Regions from separate parts of the Pantoea sp. CCBC3-3-1 genome, predicted to be linked through region 1. Evidence: predicted binding sites of a transcription regulator. Region 1 holds the regulator's gene; the other holds the start of a gene.
What was found. Region 1 encodes sigma-54, which starts transcription at its own class of promoters, with help from an activator protein. Its sites were predicted from a motif close to GTTGGCACANNTTTCGCTNT; they were not measured.

Region 1 (3,416 bases):
AAGAGTATGCAGATGCGTTTTACACTGATCGGCAGGGACCAACAGCGCAAACAGTAAGTCTACGGGCTGATTATCGATCGCATCGAAAGCAATCGGCTGCTCAAGGCGAATAAATACGCCCACGGCGCGCAGCGTGTCTTCCACCAGCTTACCGTGCGGAATAGCAATGCCGTTGCCAATACCGGTGCTGCCCATCCGCTCGCGCGTCAGGATCGCTTCAAAGATAGTCTGGTGCGGAAGGTTAAGCTGTTTGGCTGCCAGCTCGCTAATAATTTCCAGCGCCCGCTTTTTACTCTGGCAGTGTACGCCGCTGCGGGTGCAGGAGACGCTCAGTACCGAGCTCAGTTCCAGTGTGTGATCATTGTTCATCATAGTTTCACTTACGTATTCACTTCGCCTGGCAAAACGGCCTGACGCATCTGACGCCGCAAAGCGTACAGATATGTCAGGCCATCGGTCAAATGCAACATGCCTTATTGATTAACGGCCCGGACTCCAGAACAGAGTACGAGCCGGTACATCTTACGTCACGTTCTTATCAGATAAGGGTGGCGAAAAAATAATCAATGCTTGGGTGAAATTTAGTGTTGCTTCAACTTGTCTTTATGTTTATTAAGTTGGCGCGTTAGCTTGTCAATCAAGCCATCAATCGCCGCGTACATATCTTTCTCTTCCGAGGTGGCATGCAACTCACCGCCGTTTACATGTAACGTTGCATCGGCTATCTGCGTGACCTTCTCAACCTTAAGAACAATATAAACCTGATTTATCCGGTCGAAATACTGTTCCAGTTTGGCAAATTTCGCCGTGACAAACTCACGTAACGGCTCAGTGATTTCAACGTTCTGTCCAGTGATATTGAGTTGCATACGCTCTTCCTTATCTGTTCGTTCAGACCAGCTGTTTACGCTGATTTGAGGGCGGGATGGATAAAGACTCTCGGTACTTCGCTACAGTGCGGCGGGCTACCATAATTCCCTGATCGGAAAGAAGGGTAGTCAGCTTGCTGTCACTAAGAGGCTTGGCGGGATTCTCCGCCGAGATTAATTTTTTCACCAGTGCCCGAATTGCTGTGGAGGAAGCTTCGCCGCCGCCTTCAGTATTAACATGACTGGAGAAAAAATACTTCAGTTCAAAAATGCCGCGCGGGCTGTGCAGATACTTTTGCGTGGTAACGCGCGAGATCGTTGACTCATGCATATCCACAGCGGCGGCAATATCGGCCAGCACCATGGGACGCATAAATTCTTCGCCCTGTTCAAAAAAAGCCTCCTGCTGTTCAACGATACAACGCGTTACTTTCAACAGGGTATCGTTACGGCTTTCGAGGCTTTTAATCAGCCATCTGGCTTCCTGCAGATTGCTGCGAATAAACTGATTATCGCTGTCGTTACGTGTCGAACCGCCCAGCGAAGCATAGTGCTGATTGATTTTCAGACGCGGCACGCTGTCCGCGTTCAGGTCTACCGTCCAGCGAGTGCCGATTTTTCGTACCAGCACATCAGGAATAACATATTCAGGCTCGCTGGTATTAATGGACTGGCCGGGTCTGGGATCGAGCGACTGAATCAGCTGCATCGCGTTTTTCAGCACGTCTTCCTTCAGGCGAGTGACCCGCATCAGGCTGCGAAAGTCGTGATTTGCCAGCAAATCTAAATGCTCGCTAACGATTAAACGTGCTTCTTTGATGAAAGGGGTTTCAGGAATGAATTGCGACAGCTGTACCAGCAGGCAATCCCGCAGATCGCGAGCGCAAACGCCAACCGGATCGAAACGCTGCACGCGCTTTAATACCGCTTCAACTTCGTCAGCCGCAAGTTCATCGTTGCCGATACTGTCCTGGATTTCCTCAAGCGAGACGGTCAGATAGCCTGTGGGATCCACCGCATCGACAATCGCTGTAGCAATCGCCCTGTCGGTATCGGTAAACGGCGTCAGCTCCACCTGCCACATCAGATAGTCTTGTAATGTCTGCGTTGTTTCACCCTGGTAAACAGGCAGTTCATCATCGTGATAGTCGGTACCCGTGCCGGATGGCGTGCCGGCGGTGTAGATTTCATCCCAGGTCGCATCTAGCGGTAGCTCTTCCGGCATGTCCTTCTGTTCTAAGGCTTCGCGGGTATCAAGCGCTTCTTTTTCCTGATATTCGCGGCTGTCCACTTCCTCATGAATGTCGGTTTGCTCAAGCAAGGGATTGCTTTCCAGCGCCAGCTGAATTTCCTGCTGGAGTTCAAGCGTAGAGAGTTGCAGCAGACGAATCGCCTGCTGCAGTTGTGGCGTCATGGCAAGCTGTTGGCTAAGCCTGAGCTGCAAACCTTGCTTCATATTCAGGATACTAATTCCTCAAAAATCTAACCCGGTCCGACCACCTTATCAGAGTCTGAACTCTTCGCCCAAATAGACTCGCTTAACTTGTTCATCCGCCAGGACTTCTTCCGGCGAGCCGTGGGCGATTAAATGGCCCTGGCTGACAATATAAGCCCGCTCGCAGACAGCCAGCGTCTCGCGAACGTTATGGTCGGTAATTAGCACGCCCAGGCCGCTATCGCGCAGGTGTTCGATAATTTTTTTGATATCAATAACGGAAATCGGGTCGACACCGGCGAAGGGTTCATCCAGCAGGATGAATTTAGGATTAGCGGCCAGCGCACGGGCAATCTCAACACGGCGTCGTTCGCCGCCGGAAAGCGCCTGGCCCATGCTGTCACGCAAATGCGTAATATGGAATTCATCCATCAGCTCTTTGGCTCGATCGTCGCGCTGTTCTGCCGACAAATCCTCACGAATTTGCAGCACCGCCATCAGGTTATCGTAAACGCTCAGGCGACGGAAAATTGACGCTTCCTGGGGTAAATAGCCAATACCGCGGCGTGCGCGGGCGTGGAGCGGCAGAATGCTGATGTCCTCATCGTCAATAACGATACGGCCCGCATCACGCGGTACAATCCCAACCACCATATAAAACGTGGTGGTTTTACCTGCACCGTTAGGGCCAAGCAGACCCACAATCTCGCCGGATTTAACTTCCAGACTCACATCTTCGACAACGCGTCGGCCTTTGTAGGCCTTCGCCAGGTTTTGCGCAATTAAAGTCGCCATAGCGTTTAGTTACTCTTTTTCTGTCCGGTGGACTGGGTGCCTTTATCCTGCAACTGCGAAGGCACCAATACGGTCGTCACACGTTTGCCGGTATTGCCGTAGGCCTGCATTTTCTGTTCTTTGACCAGATAGGTAATGCGATCGCCTTTTACATTGCTGTCCAGCTGTTCCAGATAGGCGTTACCGGTCAGCTCAACGAAATCTTTCGCCAGCTCATAGTGCATTTTTTGGGCATGGCCCTGCACGGGTTTACCGCTGTCCTGCATCTGATAAAAGGTAGCGGGTTTGCCCCAGGCATCCACAATGGTTTTATTGCT
Region 2 (3,416 bases), 1.8 Mb from region 1:
CCCTCATGGCGAATCTTAATCAACTCTGGCCAACGCTGAAACGTTTGCTGAGCTATGGCTCACCCTGGCGGAAATCGCTGGGTCTGGCGGTATTGCTGCTGTGGATTGCGGCGGCCGCTGAAGTTCTGGGGCCGGTGTTGGTCAGCTATTTTATTGATAACATGGTCGCGAAACACACGATGCCGATTGGGCTGGTTACCGGTCTGGCCGTGAGCTTTATCCTGTTACAGATTCTGGCTGCCGGGTTGCACTACTGGCAGGCACTCCTGTTTAACGAGGCCGCGGTAGGCGTCGTCCAGCGCTTGCGTACGGATGTGATGGATGCCGCGTTACGCCAGCCTCTTAGCGCCTTCGATACTCAGCCGGTAGGCCAAATCATCTCGCGCGTGACTAACGATACGGAAGTTGTTCGCGATCTCTATGTGACCGTCGTGGCGACGGTTTTACGCAGCGCCGCACTTGTTGGGGCCATGCTGGTGGCCATGTTTAGCCTGGACTGGCGTATGGCGCTGGTCGCAATCACTATTTTCCCTGCCGTCTTAACCGTAATGCTGATCTATCAGCGTTACAGCACGCCGATTGTGCGTCGCGTCCGGGGCTACCTGGCCGACATCAACAACGGTTTTAATGAAGTGATTAACGGCATGAGCGTGATCCAACAGTTCCGCCAGCAGGCGCGCTTTGGGGAGCGAATGGGGGAGGCGAGCCGTTCGCACTACCTGGCGCGAATGGAAACGCTGCGGCTGGATGGCTTTTTATTGCGGCCGCTGCTCAGCCTGTTTTCGGCAATGATCCTTTGTGGATTAATGATGCTGTTTGGCTTTTCCGCGAACGGAAGCTTTGAAGTTGGCGTGCTCTACGCATTTATTAATTATCTTGGCCGCCTGAATGAGCCGCTGATCGAATTAACCACGCAGCAGTCGATGTTACAGCAGGCCGTTGTAGCAGGTGAGCGTATTTTTGAGCTCATGGATGCGCCTCGTCAGCACTACGGTCGCGACAATAAGCCGCTGGCGTCCGGGCAGATTGAGATTGAAAATTTGAGCTTTGCCTATCGCGACGATCGCAATGTGCTTAGCGATATCAATCTGCACGTGCCTTCCCGCAGCTTCGTGGCGCTGGTTGGACATACCGGCAGCGGGAAAAGTACGCTGGCCAATCTGATGATGGGTTACTATCCGATCAATCAAGGCGAAATTCGTCTGGATGGCCGGCCGCTCTCTTCGCTCAGTCACGGCGTGTTAAGGCAGGGTGTGGCGATGGTGCAGCAGGATCCGGTGGTACTGGCCGATACCTTTTTTGCCAACATTACCTTAGGCCGCGATATCAGCGAAGAGGCGGTATGGCAGGCTCTGGAAACGGTACAGCTTGCCGGGCTGGCGCGCAGTTTATCCGATGGGATCTATACCCGGCTGGGCGAGCAGGGGAATAACCTTTCGGTCGGACAGAAGCAGCTTCTGGCAATGGCCAGGGTACTGGTTGCCTCACCTCAGATCCTCATCCTGGATGAAGCAACGGCGAACATCGATTCCGGTACGGAACAGGCGATTCAGAAAGCGCTACAGGCCGTTCGCAAAAAAACCACGCTGGTGGTGATCGCACACAGACTGTCTACAATTACCGAGGCCGACACCATTCTGGTGCTGCATCGGGGGCAGGCCGTTGAGCAAGGGCATCATCGCGAGCTGCTGGAAAAACAAGGCCGCTACTGGCAAATGTACCAGTTACAGCTGGCTGGAGAGGAGCTTGAAGCGCCTGAAAGCGTAACAATGTAGCCGTTTCGCTGCACCACGATCAGGCGATAAATTCACCTTACGTGGCGAAATGCACACTTCTGACGCAGAGTGCACCTGAATGGTGCACTTTCCTCAGATTGGCTTTAGCGGCTTCGTTACGCTAAACACAGCCCGGCCCGTGCGTACGCAATATCCACCCCTCTCATCTTCTGAATATCTTCTTTTTTTATTTGTGGCACAGCCTTTGCTTTGATCAGTCCGTGTGGGGTGAAACAACCGTTTTCGTTACCTGGAGGGGATCGTATGAAGCTGGTTACTGTGGTAATCAAACCGTTCAAATTAGAAGACGTGCGTGAAGCACTGTCTTCAATCGGCATTCAGGGATTGACCGTAACCGAAGTTAAAGGTTTTGGTCGCCAGAAAGGGCATGCAGAACTTTATCGCGGGGCTGAATACAGCGTGAACTTCCTGCCGAAGGTAAAAATAGACATTGCGATTGCAGACGACCAGCTGGATGAAGTGGTCGATGTGATCAGTAAAGCCGCCTACACCGGCAAAATTGGTGACGGGAAAATTTTTGTTGCAGAACTGCAACGGGTTATCCGTATTCGCACCGGCGAAACTGACGAAGCAGCGCTGTAATCTCAGGGCTAAGAACTGTGATGGGATGGAATAAAATGAATAAAAAATTAGCTACGTTCGGTCTCGCGGGCCTGGCACTGTTACCTTCACTGGCGATGGCGGCAGCGCCAGCAGTGGCAGATAAAGCGGACAACGCTTTTATGATGATTTGCACCGCGCTGGTGCTGTTTATGACACTACCCGGCATTGCCTTATTCTACGGCGGATTAATCCGCGCTAAAAACGTGCTTTCTCTGATGACTCAGGTTTCCGTCACCTTCGCGCTGGTTTGCGTATTATGGATGGTGTACGGCTATTCACTGGCGTTTAGCGAAGGTAACGCTTTCTTTGGCGGCTTTAGCATGGTGATGCTAAAAAATATTCAGCTTACGGCGCTGGTCGGCTCGTTCTATCAGTATATTCACGTCGCGTTCCAGGCCTCTTTTGCCTGTATTACCGTTGGCCTGATTGTTGGTGCGATCGCTGAACGTATCCGTTTTTCTGCGGTGCTGATCTTTGTCGCAATCTGGCTGACGTTCTCTTATCTGCCTATTGCTCATATGGTGTGGTCAGGCGGCCTGCTTGCTCAGGACGGTGCACTGGACTTTGCGGGTGGCACGGTAGTTCATATCAATGCGGCCGTCGCGGGGCTGGTTGGTGCTTACCTGGTTGGCAAACGTGCCGGTTTTGGTAAAGAAGCCTTTAAACCTCATAACCTGCCGATGGTCTTTACCGGCACCGCAATCCTTTACGTTGGCTGGTTCGGCTTTAATGCGGGTTCTGCCAGCGCGGCAAATGAAATTGCAGGCCTGGCCTTTATTAACACCGTTATGGCTACCGCAGGAGCCATGCTCAGCTGGACCTTCGGTGAATGGGCACTGCGCGGTAAACCGTCTCTGCTGGGCGTCTGTTCCGGCGTGATTGCCGGTCTGGTCGCTATCACCCCAGCCTGTGGTTATGTTGGCGTGGGTGGGGCATTAATCATCGGTATCGTTGGTGGTTTGGCCGGTCTTTGGGGCGTAACGACGCTGAAAAAATGGCTGCGTGTTGACGATCCTT

Region 2: the regulator sigma-54 is predicted to act here: its motif matches at 1,968-1,987, upstream of glnK (P-II family nitrogen regulator).

Annotation. Positions count from the first base shown of each region.
Region 1 covers NZ_CP034363.1:4,426,540-4,429,955, reverse strand. The annotation lists gene ptsN (PTS IIA-like nitrogen regulatory protein PtsN) at 1-369, opposite strand, end outside; gene hpf (ribosome hibernation promoting factor) at 582-869, opposite strand; gene rpoN (RNA polymerase factor sigma-54) at 892-2,325, opposite strand; gene lptB (LPS export ABC transporter ATP-binding protein) at 2,374-3,099, opposite strand; gene lptA (lipopolysaccharide ABC transporter substrate-binding protein LptA) at 3,105-3,416, opposite strand, start outside.
Region 2 covers NZ_CP034363.1:1,193,714-1,197,129, forward strand. The annotation lists gene EHV07_RS05415 (SmdA family multidrug ABC transporter permease/ATP-binding protein) at 1-19, shown strand, start outside; gene EHV07_RS05420 (SmdB family multidrug efflux ABC transporter permease/ATP-binding protein) at 6-1,775, shown strand; gene glnK (P-II family nitrogen regulator) at 2,040-2,378, shown strand; gene amtB (ammonium transporter AmtB) at 2,414-3,416, shown strand, end outside.